DNA from 2 places in the Paenibacillus sp. FSL K6-1230 genome. Region 1 is predicted to be linked to the other one. Evidence: riboswitches for the same ligand, from Rfam matches in the RefSeq annotation. Region 1 holds a riboswitch; the other holds the start of a gene.

Region 1 (7,927 bases):
ATGTATGTGCTCTCCTTCTAGTCAGTGATTTATTTTAATTTATTGCAGTATATAATTTGACTTTGTCAACTAATTAATTTGACAAAGTCAAATTAATTAGTTGACAAAGTCAAATTGTTTCACCTAATGAAATCATTAAGAGCAATCTTACTGTGACCTAGCTTTACAGGAGAACTCAGATCGCCGTGTTGTATCAGTACACAAAAAGACGACCCATCTGGGTCGCCCTCTTGTTCAAAAGTGTATATTCTGCTCGTAATCATCTTTTTGGTGACTTCGCTATTATCTACTGATAGTAATACGCTTTGTAGCAGCATCGTAGTTCACTGTGTAGCCCGCAGCCTCGTTGATGACCCGCAGCGGCACCAGCGTATAGCCATTCATAATGATCGGAGCCTCGCGAATCTGCGAGGAGTAATTGCTGATTACACCATTATCCTTAATCATGATAAGTCGATTGCCAACCCAGAGCGTCATCTCACGCTTCATTTCCAGTTGATTCACAGTAATCTTCTTGTCCGTATCACTATAATCTACGATCGAGCCTGTTGTTTCTCCAATGAAGCGCAGAGGAACCAGGGTTACCCCATTGCGCACAATTGGGCTTTGTGGAATGGTTACCGATCTGCCATCAATTGAAGCCTGTGGTGAGCCAATGGTTAGTGTGATTCTCCGTGGCGACGTAGACGATGTTACCACTGGATTACTTGCTTGAGCCACCTCGGACGGGAATACCTGATAACGGATTCGGCCCAGTCTCAGGAGCAAAGCATCCTTGTTCAAGCCATTTTCCAGATCTTCTGCTGCATCTCTGGCATCGTACCAATCTGTCTGACTCAGTGATCTTTCTGCACGCTCCACTCGACTCGTCGCTCGTTCCAGGTCCCGGCTGTTTCTGGAGCTAGAACTGCTGGAGCTACTGGAGCTTGAAGATGCTCTGGTACGGCCAGTGATTTCTACCCCTGGAGATTCATCTCCACTTGAATTAACAGTCGCCACGCGAATATCATAAGTCCGATCGGATCGAAGACCGCTAATCTCATAATTAGATCTGGTCGTGCTGGTCTCCAGCTTGTCATCTACATATATTTTGACTCTGTTAATGGCACTTGGAATTCTATACTCAATCTCAAGCGAGGTTGTTCCTCTGTAAGAGACGGACAGATTTGTGACCTCTACGCGATTGTTCGTTGATCCCGAATTGCTCGAAGAAGCCGAAGTCGTACCTGATACACTTGCACCAGGTGCCACCAGATTCCCACGCTTCGCTCTCACCATAAGTGTATAAGTCGTAGATGGGTTCAGGCCTGTATACGTAAATGATTCTCCTGTAATCTGCTGTTGAATCAAGTTCCCGTTCAAGTAGACATCTGCAGCATCTGTGTTAACAGGCTTCGTCCAGGCGATCGCCAGGGAATTGGTACCCGTGCTAGTGACGCGCAGATTCGTTACATCCGCTACCGGACTTGTATCTGCTGCCGTTGTGCCTGGAACGCTGACCCCAGATGCAATCTGAGAACCGCGTTTGGCTCGTACGGTCAACGTATATGTTGTTGAAGGATTTAGGCCCGTGAAAGTAAAGGATTCACCACTTACCTCCTGAACATAGTTGCCATTCAGGTACACATCAGCCGTGTTCGTATTAGCCGGCTTTGTCCAGCTAATCGCCAGAGAATTGATTGTGGAGCTGGTTACAGTCAGATTTATTACATCACTTACAGGTGTATTATCTACCGTAGCGGATGTCGTTTCCGTAAGGATTTCGTTATCTACAGAGATATTCCCGCTCGTATCCACAGCTCTAACCTCAATCTTGTAACTTGTGCTAGGCTGCAGAGAGTTAATTTTAATATTATTCAGGCTGGTTCTTCCATACTCTTGATCGTTTACATAGATCACAAATTCTTTGAAATCCGAATCCGCTGGTCGAGCATAGGCTATCTCCAGAAAATCCGGACCTTTGGAGGTAACACGTAGATTCGTCACTTTGCCTGGTGGCGTTGTATCTACCGGATCGGTTGGATTTGTCGGATTCGTTGGGTTCGTTGGATTAGTCGGGTTTGTTGTCTTATCCGTTCTGAACGTCACCGACTGCCCGCTGGATTCAACTGGAGTCCCTTTGGAATTGTATACCGTTTTTACGATGTAGGTATATTGGGTATCCTCATCCAGATTCATCAAAGGATACTCTTCGTTATATACGGCCTGCTGAACATTGACTCCCTGATCATTATAGATGTTCACGTGACTGAAAGCCTGATCAGTTGGTTTCTTCCAGGTCAGCACCGTACTAGTCTGTGTAGTTCTTACCGCCTCCAATTCGGTTACTTCTTTTGGTAGTAATTTGAAGGTGGCGAGACCATGACCATAACGCTCATCTTTTCCAACAGCACCCAGATCCTCTGCGTTATTAAATAGCTGTGTACGCAGGTCCGACGCTGAAAGCGTTGGACTTTGTGACTTTAATAATGCAAGTAATCCGGTTACATGTGCAGCAGCGATCGCTGTTCCGTTACTTGTAGTATATGTAGATCCAGACTGCGTCGTCCTTACTGCTACACCTGGAGCTACGACTGCCAGAGATGCACCTGTAGCTGAGGAGTCTGCACGCTGATTCAGATTATTAATAGAACCTACACCTACTACTCCATCATATTTTGCTGGATACTCAACGGTATCATCATTACCAGCAATAGAGCCTCCGTCTCCAGCAGCAGCTACAACCAGAATTCCTGCATCTGTGGCTGCTTTGATAGCTGTACGCAACTGAGCTTCCTTAGTTAGATCGCTAAGAACAGGACTAATATGAATAATATCCACGTTTCTACTTACTGCCCAGTTTATACCCTGGATCAGTGAATCTGCTTCCGTAATCCCATCATCCTTAGTAACTTTAGCTACATATAATTGTACAGAAGGTGCAACACCCACATTATCACCAGAAATGACACCCGCTACCTGAGTTCCCCGACCAAAAAGATCATTACTGGTAGAAGAGCCTGGCTGATTCGACAAATCTATTTGTTGCACAGGAGAGTCAAGCTCCACATGATTGTTCATGCCCGAATCGAGCACAGCAACCTTCACACTTTGACCAAGTATGCCTGCTGCGTGAGCCTCAGGCACATTCATAGCTTCCAGATCCCATGCTGAAGCCGCATGAATTGAAGATGGCGTCAGCACCACAAATTCAGTCACTCCCGCCAGAAGAGTCAGCGATAATATCGAAGCCGCAATCTTTCTCAATCGTTGTTTCTTCATCATACCACCCTTTAAATATCCTTATTTTTGAACCTATTTCATCTGCGTAGTTGTGTAACATAACCAACGCTCGTCCACGATCTGTCCCTGTCAGTCCCAAGCTTGCTTTCCAATTATAGATACGTCGTGAAATAGATTCTGTTGTTCTCTTGAACAAAAGGTCTAGCGAAGTACGTTCCATAGCAGACAGACCGCGCAATAGCTTTCCTACAAGTACTCAGTTAAGCTTGGCGATAACAAAAAAATAAAAAACACACTTCTACTCTTTATCGGCAAATATTCCCTTTTGCATTAGAGCAAATATGAATTCTCAAGTTAGGTGTGCACAAAAAAAGACCCACAGCAGCTTCGCTGTGAGTCTCGAATGATTCCAAGCCTTAGTTCATAGCTACCATCTTCTGATAGCTGGTCTCGCTAACTACACGTCTAGCCGTCACATAGCGCTTGCTGTAATAGGAGTTGGACAGCTTACTGACGGTCACACCTTTGCTGCTTGAGGAATGTGCAAACTTATTATTTCCTACATATATACCTGCATGCGAAATGCCGCGACCGTTCGTGTTAAAGAATACCAGATCTCCTGGACGCAGATTGCTCTTGGCAACGACCTCCCCTTGCTTCGCCTGAAGTGCCGAGGTGCGCGGCAGGCTCAGATTGAATTGGTTGAATACGTATCTTACGAAACCTGAGCAATCGAACCCGGAGGAGGTCGTTCCTCCATATTTATATGGAGTCCCCTTTACTTGGGAGACCTCCTGAACCAATTTTGCCTCACTGGCATATGTACTTGCAGCAGTACCTGTAAAAAGAACAGCCGCTCCGAGCAGGGACAAGATGACTTTCTTCACGAACGTAGTTCCTCCTTTGATGCCTACGGAGTTAGCTTAAGGATTCGGTTAAAGGTTCCCTATATTCCCTGCATACGAGAATAATTCACCCACACTGGTTCCCCCGTTTTCAATGATGAAATTCGGCAATGAATAAGTTAATATTTTGTAACCATGTACATGTTAATATATTTACTAGTGGCTTGTCAATCTTAATAAAAATTACTAATTTTTATTCGTGAATGCACAACTTTTTCAGAACTAATACGTATATACTTAACGAAAAAATCAAATAAAACAAGGAGTTCCAATCAGTTCCCCATGCTTATTCCTCTTCATAAATTATCTATTGATCCAATTATATTAATTTCCATTTAATATCAATAAGATTACGGAATTGTAATAAACAAGACATAAATACAGCTAACATAGTGCAATGCACATGCCAAAAAAACCCTCCTGACATTCAAGAGAGTTAACTTATTCCTATTTTCTTTTTCCTCATGGTAATCTATCCATTTCGATGATATTTGAAATACTGAATGGTCTCCTCCAGATCGGCCTCGTCCTTGTAGATATTCAGCATGCGCCCGAGCTCAATGGCAAAGTCCGCATAGCCGTTCGCTCTTGCTGTAATTAGATTACGATCCACCCTGACCAGATCTTCAATATGGGTAGCAGCATTCGTTACAGCATGTCTGCCCTCCAGTATTCCATAGTGCTGTAGCAGGTCTGTAGCCGAACAGATGGCTGCAATGAACTTCTCCTGCTTGTCCAACTCCTGAACAAGCGCTGCTAGCCGTGTGTGCTCTAGTAATGCGCTAGTGTCCCCTCCGGGTATGATCAATAGATCAATCTCTGCTACGTTGATCTCTTCCAGGCTAGTTGACGGCATAACTACCAAATCCTCATAAGATCTCACAGGCTCTCTGGATAGGCCCACCGTGACAATGTCGCCCTTGGTCTTCATCAGGTAGGTTGCCAGCATAATTTCGAAGCTTACATATCCGTTGTAAATCAACACATGCGTGTGCATCATACATCTACTCACCTTCTATGTATATATCCCTGCTCATTTCAAGTATCGCCATCTAATGTACATTTGTCCAGCCTTGCATGATGAGAGGCAGCATCAAGAGATTACACTTTCACATGATCAGCATCAGAATACGAGGGCGTGGTCGAGAACAGCGGCTATATATCGGGGTTGAATCGACGAAAAGAGGCGCCCTGTTAGGACACCCCTCTCGTGTTCAAATCTATATTACTAGTGCGTGGTTGCATTGCAGTACCCTAGCTTATGAAACGGTATATGATCAGGATGATACAACGTCTGCTACTTGGTCAGATTAAGCCAGTCTCATCTTGAAATCATTATAACCGAATTGGCGTACGACTTCACAATCTCCGTCCTTGCGCTGCACAGCAATGGCTGGCAATGCCATTCCGTTGAATGTCGTATTCTTCACCATCGTATAGATCGCCATATCCCCGAAGGTCAGACGGTCACCACTCTTCAGTGGTTGATCGAATGAATAGTCGCCAATGATATCGCCAGTCAAGCAAGTCTGTCCCCCAAGACGGTACAAATGCGGCTTCTCACCGACCTCGCCAGATCCGAACAGCGGCGGGCGGTAAGGCATTTCCAGAACATCCGGCATATGACAGCATGCGGACGTATCCAGTACCGCAATATCAATACCATTTTGCAGTGTATCCAGCACCGTAGTCACCAGATAGCCTGCGTTCAGAGCAATCGCTTCGCCAGGCTCCAGATAGACTTCCAGACCATATACTTCCTGCATGCGCTTGATGCATTTCTCAAGGCGTGCGATATCATAATCCTCTCTGGTAATATGATGTCCGCCACCGAAATTGATCCATTTCATTTGACTAAGCCATGGACCGAACTTCTCCTCGACCGCATTCAGGGTTGTCTCCAGGTCATCCGAGTTCTGCTGGCAATGCGTATGGAAATGCAGACCCTCTACGCCCTCCAGCTGCTCTGGACGGAAATGCTCCAGCGTCACGCCGAAGCGGGAGCCAGGAGAGCATGGATCATAGATCGCATGCCCCTCTTGTGTGGAGCATTCCGGATTGATGCGCAGTCCGATGCTTCTGCCGCCCTTCAGAGCACGATCCTTGAAGCGCTCCAATTGGGAGAAGGAGTTGAAGATGATGTGATCGCAGATCTCGATGATCTCATCAATCTCATCCTCACGGTATGCCGGGGAGAAGATATGATTCTCCTTCCCCATCTCCTCGTAGCCTAGACGCGCCTCATACAAGCCGCTTGCCGTCGTGCCACTCAGATACTCACCGATCAGCGGATACATCGTTGTCATGGAGAAAGCTTTTTGTGCCAGTACGATCTTGCAGCCCGTACGTTCCATGACACCGCGTAGAATTTTCAGATTTTTCTCCAACAGTCCCTCGTCTACTACATAGCAGGGTGTTGGCAATTCCTCAAACTTCATATTAGTCCACTAGCTTCGGATCGAAGCTCTCCTTCCACGGAAGTCCCCATTTGTTCAGCGCGTCCATAAATGGATCTGGATTGAACTCTTCAATGTTGTATACGCCTTTGGCATCCCATTCGCCTGTCATCAGCATCATTGCCCCGATCATCGCTGGCACACCAGTCGTGTAAGCCACCGCTTGGGAGCCCACTTCCTTGTAACACTCTTCATGATCGCAGACATTGTATACATAATACGTCTTGTCTTTGCCGTCTTTCTTACCGCGGAAAATACAGCCGATATTCGTCTTGCCCTTTGTACGAGGTCCGAGAGAAGACGGATCTGGCAGTACTGCCTTCAGGAATTGCAACGGAATGATTTGCTTGCCTTCGAACTCAATCGGCTCAATGGAGGTCATTCCAACATTCTCCAGGCACTTGAGGTGCGTCAGGTAGCTTTGGCCGAACGTCATGAAGAAGCGAATCCGTTTCAAGCCTGGAATGTTGGCAGCCAGAGACTCCAGCTCCTCATGGTACAGCAGGTACATATCCTTCTCCCCAACTTCTGGGAAGTCATACACGCGCTTGATCTCCATTGGTGCCGTTTCAATCCACTCGCCATTCTCCCAGTATCTTCCGTTAGCGGATACTTCACGAATGTTGATCTCAGGGTTAAAGTTCGTAGCGAACGGATAGCCGTGGTCCCCTGCATTGCAGTCCAGAATATCTATATATTCAATTTCGTCAAAATGGTGCTTCAGGGCATACGCGGAGAAGACGCCGGTTACACCTGGATCGAATCCGCTACCCAGCAGTGCTGTAATGCCAGCTTCCTTGAAGCGTTCACGGTATTCCCACTGCCAGCTGTATTCGAATTTTGCCGTATCTTCCGGCTCATAGTTCGCTGTATCCATATAATTCGTCTTGGTCGCAAGGCAAGCGTCCATGATTGTCAAATCCTGATATGGCAGAGCCAGGTTCATTACAACGTCCGGTTTGAAATCTTCGATCAGAGCAATCAGCTCGTCCACATTGTTGGCGTCGACTTGCGCCGTCGAAATTTTGGTTTTGCCGCCATCCAATTTTGCCTTCAGGTCGTCGCATTTCGATTTTGTTCGACTTGCGATACAAATCTCCTCGAATACCTCACTGTTTTGAACGCATTTATGAATGGCTACTGATGCAACGCCGCCACATCCGATAATAAGCGCTTTTCCCATGTCCATCTCTCCTTAATCCAAGTAATTTTTCATCAATACACTCGTTGTCTAATTTACAATTATCACCAAAAAAAGCAACAAAAAAAGCAAGTGCAAAACGCAGCATTCGCGCACAACACTTGCTTAAGATATATACAAATATTAATGAAGCATAACATGTC
Region 2 (7,927 bases), 5.2 Mb from region 1:
TTTTATTCAGATAGTTCGCATCGCCATCTAGATGCAGCACCTTCCCCGGCAGCTCGAAGTAGGATATATGCGAATCTTGACTTTGCTCCGACAATATCGAACGACTTCTCTCCATCTGGTGCTGTCGATCCTGCTGCAGATGGGACAGTGATTGATTCGCCTTGATGTATGCCTTTCTCGTTTTGTCGCTCATAGATGCAGCCGGGACCTTGACCAGGTCGTTCACGGGGGAATCGGCAAGCAATCGAAATTCTGTCCCCTTGATAATGGCCTTATCTTGCCGGATACCCTCTACGCGAAATGTCACATCTCCGCCATACGATCTCCGAACGACCAAGTCTCCTAATGTCATCACACTGTATCACCCCTCCTTCATGGTATGGGGCAGTTGCCCGATTGGTTACCATCCGGAGGATTATTATTAGCGAATGCCTGCTTCCAGCAAGACATCGCTCAGACGGGCAAATTCTGCTACGCTGAGCGTCTCACCACGTCTTGTAGGGTCAATATCCGCCTTCCCAAGTAGCGGCTCAAGCTCGTCCCTGTTCTCCTTCGTGAAGAACTTGCTCTTCAGGTTGTTCGCAATCGTCTTGCGACGCTGGGCGAAGCAAGCATGAATAACCTCGAAGAAATGCTGCTCATCCATAACCTCAACTGGCGGCTTCTCACGCACACGTAGACGAATGACGGCAGACTCTACATTAGGCTGCGGGATGAATACCGTATGGGGCACAATACATACCATTTCCGGGATGCTGTAATATTGTACAGCTATGCTCAGGCTACCATAGTCCTTCGTCCCTGGTGAAGCGGCCATCCGCTGTGCCACTTCCTTCTGAATCATGACTACAATGTTCTCCAGTGGGAGCTTCTCCTCCAGCAGCTTCATCAGGATTGGCGTTGTTACGTAATAAGGCAAATTAGCGACAACACTAACCCGTTCTACCTCGGCAAAATCCTCAGCAAACACCGTCTTCAGATCAAGCTGTAGCACATCTCCATGACGAACCTTCACGTGGCTATAAGGCTCCAATACCTCAGACAGAATCGGTAGCAGTCGCTGGTCAATCTCAACAGCCGTGACACGCTTGGCGGTCTGTGCCAGCTTCTCGGTGAGCGCCCCAATGCCTGGACCAATCTCCAAGGCTCCCTTAGTATCATCCAGTTCGGCGGCCGCGACAATATTTCTCAGAATATTCTGGTCAATCAGAAAGTTCTGCCCTAGACTTTTCTTGAAGGAAAAGCCATGGCGCTGAATGATCTCCTTTGTACGCCGGGGTGTTGCGATATCTTCGAATCCTTTCATGCCATCACAGTCCTTCACCTTCAATTTTATTTAATGCGTCCAGGAACTCCTCCCGGCTAATCTGAAATACCGTTAGCCGCTTATGGAGCTGCTTTCCGTTACAATATCCGATCCCTAATTCGTTACCCAGCGCCATCCGTCTGGCTGAGGCCCGGGGATGGGTGATCAAGCCTGCCTCAATCAGATCACTCCAAGCGATCGTCGGCTCCGCCTCGTCCACCGTCGTGCGCACACGCTCCAGCGCGTGACGAATGGCTTCGGGAGAGGCATTCTCCACTCCGATATCTCCCTTGTGCGTCGCCTCGGACTCGGGGATGAACGCCTGCTTACAGCCAGGCACCTTGGAGGTAATAATCTTGCGGATACGTTCTCCCGCATGATCCGGGTCCGTCAGCACAATAACGCCTCTGCGTTGCTGGGCAAGGGCTATTTTTCGTATGGTCATCGCATTGATGGCAGAGCCTCCGGTCTCGATCGTATCCGCCTCTACAGCGCGTTTGATGGCTACTGTATCGTCCCGTCCCTCCACCACGATAACTTCCTTAATCATCTCGTGCCTTCCTTCCTGAATAGGGGCCACGACACGACATGCATTCGTATGGGCTCCAACGTACATATGAACAAACAAAAAATAAGAAGAGAGTATTCACCCTCTTCTTAAGTATACATAATCTTGATCTTATACTATCCTAATGGACACCTGTAATACAAGCTATGTCCAGAAGACACTAGTTCAGCTCTGGCTTCACGGGTCCGATGACATATACGGTAATCCCTGACTTACGCCCGAAGTTAAGCGCATGATTCAGATTATCGTAGTACACGTCAATTTTGTTGCCTTTAATGGCTCCGCCTGTATCCTCTGCACGACGGAAGCCTAATCCCTCAATATAGACCCACCAGCCGATCGGTACTACATTCGGGTCTACTGCAATCGTGCGGCCCTCGGTTACGCGTGTACCGGAAGCCGTACGTGTACCAATGCCAGGCTCCTGAGAGGAGTATGCTGTCATGGATACATTGTTGAGTACCTTTTTATATTTAAAATCAATTCCAGCTTTACTTACGACATTATTGCCCGTGCTTGCTACGCTAGCACTTACCGTCTTGGCATTAGCTGGTCCCGTGGAGGCTGCGAGCACCACTGGCTTCTTCGTGCCGACTGCAACCACTCTGTCGACCCGGTTCGTGGCTACCTCTTTGCTGACCATCCGTTTGGAGATGAGTACACCGTCATGGTACTCCTTCTCAATATTCTGAATCATAACTCCAGCCTTGCCGCTACGAAGGACGCGATTATCCCCCTTGAACAAGCTTGGGTCGGCTGTCTTAATGACCTGAAACGGAATCTCGGCTTCCTGCTCAAGCGATTGCGTCGTTACCCGAACGATTTTTATATCCATGTTAGACGAAACTTGGGTATCGAGTGCCGGAGTGACAATGTCCTTGGAGGACACTTTATACCCCAGAGACTTCACTGCGTCCCCAACTGTCTTCTCAGTGGTGTATAGTGTCTTGCTCTGATGATCAGCCGTGATTTGCACAGGTGCAGCACGCTTGATCACCACTTCGTCCCCATCCTGAATTGCCCCATTCAGTGGCATGGAGATCATGTCATGCGGTTCGAGAGTAATATTTTCTTTCTGCAGCAATTCATGCAGCAGCGCTTCGCGTGTCTCCAAGGTGACAGCCTCACCATCAATAACGAGAGACACCTGCTTCTTGTCTTGAATGTACACCAGAATAGAGATCATGGTAATTAATGCGACTAGAAAAAGTGCAACCAGCGTAGTCCGATTGATTTTTCCATACTTCCATCGCAACGCGTAAGACATGCTGGATGAGCGTGACTCATGGGTCTCCCCTTTTTGGAAAATGCCCACTTCTCCGTCCCTCCTTACATAGCCTCGCCGTCTGGAATGATGCAAACTTGAAATAGACGCGACTATACCAGATTTTCTACAGGACCACCTCGGAACTTCCCGATGTCCTGCATCATGTTCCCGTCTTCGCAGCATGCGCCATCTACATCAACTTCAAGACTGTAGATTGGACATCACTCCCGAACATAGGCCACAAGCAAAAAAAGCCAAAAAAAGAGCAAGAGAGCTCTTTCGTGGCTTCCACTGATGACTGATGCGGAAATTCATGCACGAGGTTGCTTCTCTCTTGTTACGCTTACGGGGTTAGCTGTCGGGTTCGGACGTAGAGATCGCCCTAGTTCCAGTTATCCGCTCAGGGCGGACACCTTCACATTCACCCCGAAGACCCAAAAAAGAAATCGATGCACAGCTGACAGACAGCGTGCGATTCGGTTCCCCCGTTCTCCAGGTTGGAGACTCAGCGAGACTGGTTCACGAAGTGAGTTGCTTCGATCACGACTTAGGACCTAAATCGTGAACAACAATTCACTGTTGAAATGATATCCTGTTTGTAACCATGTTGTAAAGCGGCTTTCAAGTGTGTTTTTCTAAATAATCGGTTAAAATATTGTAATATTCTCGATTTTACTGCAACAAATTCATGATTGTCTTCGTCTATCTCTTTTTTTCAGCTTGTTTTCTCTTCCTTGCTCACAATGCCAAATCGTTCCAGTCCGTTTTTAGTAGTAATTTCGGCCATTTCCTCCAGTGAAATCCCCTTAATGTCAGCTGCTGCTTCAGCCACATATTTTACATAGGCACTTTCGTTTCGCTTTCCTCGGAACGGATGTGGAGTCAGGTATGGAGCATCCGTCTCGATCAGTAAGCGATCCAGTGGTACCTTTTCTAACACTTCCTTTGGTTGACGTGCATTCTTGAATGTAATCGGTCCCCCGAAGGAGAGATGAAAGCCCATGTCGAGGCACAATTTCGCGGTCTCCCAGCTACCAGAGAAGGAGTGCATGATTCCGCCGACATCTCCTGCCTTCTCTTCGCGAAGAATTTTGACAATATCCTCATGTGCATCCCGATTATGAATGACAATCGGCATGCTGAGCTCACGAGCCAGTCCAATCTGCCGACGAAGTACCTGGTGCTGGATGTCCTTCGGAGATGTATCCCAGTAATAATCCAGCCCAATCTCTCCGATAGCCACTACTTTGTCATGTTTGCACAGCTCCGCAATCCATTCCAGATCGCCTTCCTTCATATCAATAGCATCGACAGGATGCCATCCAATAGCGGCGTAAATGAAATCGTACTTTTCGACAAGCTCCATAGTCGTTGGGATCGTCTCACGATTAAAACCGACATTAACCATTCGGGTGACACCAGCCTCGACAGCCCGTGCAATGACTTGCTCTTGATCCTCTTTGAATTGGGACGCATCTAAATGTGTATGTGTGTCGAATAATTGCATGACTGACTCCTTTCCATATTACAGCACAGACTTACAGCAAAGCGCTCAAATATTCAGACAAGACTCATCGTATTTTTTCTTTTTTTCAATAATTTGCAATAATCAGTTTTAGGCATGGCCGTTTACAATTTATAGACAAATGGGTGATCATTTAACAAATAGCTTTTGAATATCATGCGGTAACTGATCTTTGACGGCTTCCAGCTTCATATGCGGGTAATACAGATGGTACTTGCCGCGATGAATGCCGCTGATGGAGCGCACAATATCAGACACCTCCGATATTTCTCTTACGGTGTCTTTACTGCCCAGCAGCAGAATTTGATTCTCGGTCGAGCCATTCTTTCTGAACACATCATAAGGAAGATCGGTCGGAAAATCAATTTCCAAGTCATAATCGGGGTTCAGCCCCACATCGCGTAATGCTTCACGAATATGATCGACCTTATCCATATCCAGACATTCCAGCTGTATATATTTATACAGTCTGCGATCCAGAAACCGGCTGCACAGATCACTAAGAATCGGGTCATCCTCGAATCTCCATTGGTTAAAGGTCGTCTGGATCAACGCCTCATCGAGCATTAAATATTGCTGCACGGTCACATGACCATCAATGAGCTGCGGAATCGGCTCCAGCATGAACTTGAAGCCGTAATCCTGATAGCGTAGCTCCTTAAGTCTTCTGAAGATTTGACGCAATAGTATTTCAGAGCTACGGGTCACTGGATGAAAATAGATCTGCCAGTACATCTGGTATCTGGACATGAGATAATCCTCAACCGCATGCATTCCTGACTCTTTGACAACAATCCTGCCCTGATGAGGACGAAGAAGCCTCAGGATACGATCCAGATCAATCGTTCCATAATTGACACCTGTCATATGGGCGTCTCGCAGCAGATAATCCATCCGATCCGCATCCAGCGGACTCGTGACAAGGTTCACGACGATGGGCTTATCGTAATCCTTGGCAATGACGGCTGCTACCTTCTCGGGGAAATCAGGAGCTATATCCTTCAGAACTTTATTGATCTCTGTATCGCCGAGTACAATCCGACATGTCCAATCCTCATGATGCATCTGAAAAGCTTCTTCTATAGAATGCGAGAATGGACCATGTCCCACATCATGGAGCAATGCGGCACACAGAGCTACCAGCTTCTCTTCCTTGGGCCAGTCCGGATAATCACCGCGTTCAAATTGGGAGATAATCCGCCGTGTAATCTCATATACCCCTAAAGAGTGTGAGAATCGGCTATGCTCGGCACCGTGGAAGGTCAGGTAGGAGGTTCCTAGCTGTCTTACACGGCGAAGCCTTTGGAATTCAGGTGTGTTAATAAGCCTCCATATGGCCACTTCCTGAACGTAAATGTAATTATGTACAGGGTCCTTGAATACTTTTTCTTCTGTCAGAGGGTTTTGGAATCCACTCATGAGGTATCCACTCCTTTAACTCTATTTTATTCCAAAAACTTGATTACACAACATTCACCTGTTTTATCACTATTTTCTTGTCGGTTTCGACACAAAATGTCGAATAGTGTCGAATTATAGATTTTTCCAGTTTCCAAATCGACAAATTCAGCAAACTGCGATTTTAACTGTTTTTTCTGCGTATTCAGCGAATTTTCAGTTGTTTTATTAGAAATTTTAACCTTTGTCGTTATTTTATAGGTTGACTGTTTTGGGAATGGTTGGTATAGTGTATATCATAAAAGATAAAATAATGTCGAAACTTGACACTTATACTTTTGATACGGCGAGAGGAGCCTGATGATCTATGATGAAATCTACGGGTATTGTGAGAAAAGTTGATGAGCTTGGACGCGTTGTAATTCCAATCGAGTTGCGTCGTACGTTGGGTATTGGGGAGAAGGACGCTCTGGAAATCTATGTAGATGGAGAGCGCATTATGCTCAAAAAATACGAGCCTGCATGTATCTTCTGCGGCAATGCCGAGAACGTTACATATTTCAAGGGTAAAATCGTATGTAATGAATGTATTTCTGAAATTCCAACACCTGTGACAAAATAAGATTTATAGTATATAATTAAATTATACCTATTGTTAATTCTAACCTTTTCATATCTCCTTGTTGCCTTCCACGGGTAAGAACCCACTCGTGGAAGGCCTTTTTTTTGTCTAAGGAGCATTTAGGGGTTGGATAACTGCCCTGAATCATAGCAATCGTACAAATCCCCTCGTTCACGATAGAGTGCCCTCAGTGTAGACTCTTCATTTCGCACATTCCTGTCACAGAATTACAACAGTGCATTGTATACGTCTCGCTTAGAGATCGATCGGTCTGAAGCTGTACGCTTCATGGCCTCTTTCCGGTTCAGCCCTTGCTGCTCATATTGAGTCACATGTTCAGCCAAGCTCAGCTCCTGCCACCAGGCCTGACGCTCTTGCTCCTCGGCTTCCTCACTCTTCCCCTCCAGCACCAGGCAATATTCGCCCAGTGGTGGATGCTCTTTCAGCCACTGTAGACATTCCTCGGCTGTTCCGCGCAGCCATTCCTCATGTCTTTTCGTAAGTTCACGTGCTAATACGACTTTTCTTGCACCAAGCGTCTCCTGAATAACTCCAAGTGTCTTGGCAATTCGATGCGGGGATTCGTAAAAGAGGACCGTGCCATGGGAAGCTCCAAAGGATTGCAGCAGCTCCTGAAGCTCCTTGCGTTCGCGAGGGGGGAATCCAGCAAAAGTAAACCGATCGGTATCAAGCCCTGAGGCAATCAATGCAGACAATGCCGCATTCGCTCCGGGGATCGGTACGACCGAGATTCCAGCATCCAAGGCCAGCTTCACCAGATCCGCTCCTGGATCAGAAATCGCTGGTAGCCCGGCATCACTCACAAGGGCCAAATTTTTTCCTTCTATTATATATCTGATTAGTTCAGGCCCACTTGCTGCCTTATTATGCTCGTGATAGCTGAATAGCATCTCTGGTGATATGTCAAAATGTGTAAGCAGCTTTCGCGTCTGCCTCGTGTCCTCCGCCGCAATAATATGACATTCCTTCAACACCTTCACCGCTCGAAATGTCATATCATCCAGATTGCCGATCGGAGTGGCCACAAGATACAGTATGCCCTGTTCCTGTTCCCCATCCAAAAAGCTTTTTTGCACCGTAGCAGCCATGCTTATTCCTCCTTCTGCCCTGTATAGATCTCCAGCATCTCTGGTGTGTACTGATTTCTGCCCTCACCTTCATACGCAATGAGCGGCGGGAGCAGCCGCACATCTGGCTTGCCATCCCGTAGTGCCTCAATC

The links. A riboswitch is a leader RNA that binds a small molecule or an ion and turns the genes downstream of it on or off. The one in region 1 is predicted to bind cyclic di-AMP.
Region 2: another riboswitch for cyclic di-AMP. It lies ahead of MKX74_RS00155 (3D domain-containing protein); the one in region 1 lies ahead of MKX74_RS22915 (C40 family peptidase).

Annotation. Positions count from the first base shown of each region.
Region 1 is NZ_JBBOCK010000001.1:5,181,884-5,189,810, forward strand. It holds gene MKX74_RS22905 (bifunctional helix-turn-helix transcriptional regulator/GNAT family N-acetyltransferase) at 1-2, opposite strand, end outside; gene MKX74_RS22910 (S8 family serine peptidase) at 283-3,264, opposite strand; gene MKX74_RS22915 (C40 family peptidase) at 3,639-4,109, opposite strand; cyclic di-AMP (ydaO/yuaA leader) riboswitch at 4,115-4,247, opposite strand; gene MKX74_RS22920 (DJ-1/PfpI family protein) at 4,600-5,127, opposite strand; gene nspC (carboxynorspermidine decarboxylase) at 5,438-6,565, opposite strand; gene MKX74_RS22930 (saccharopine dehydrogenase family protein) at 6,567-7,766, opposite strand.
Region 2 is NZ_JBBOCK010000001.1:30,387-38,313, reverse strand. It holds gene yabG (sporulation peptidase YabG) at 1-352, opposite strand, end outside; gene rsmA (16S rRNA (adenine(1518)-N(6)/adenine(1519)-N(6))-dimethyltransferase RsmA) at 422-1,306, opposite strand; gene rnmV (ribonuclease M5) at 1,311-1,856, opposite strand; gene MKX74_RS00155 (3D domain-containing protein) at 2,035-3,189, opposite strand; cyclic di-AMP (ydaO/yuaA leader) riboswitch at 3,466-3,662, opposite strand; gene MKX74_RS00150 (TatD family hydrolase) at 3,857-4,648, opposite strand; gene MKX74_RS00145 (HD domain-containing protein) at 4,796-6,085, opposite strand; gene MKX74_RS00140 (AbrB/MazE/SpoVT family DNA-binding domain-containing protein) at 6,432-6,686, shown strand; gene rsmI (16S rRNA (cytidine(1402)-2'-O)-methyltransferase) at 6,914-7,795, opposite strand; gene MKX74_RS00130 (tRNA1(Val) (adenine(37)-N6)-methyltransferase) at 7,798-7,927, opposite strand, start outside.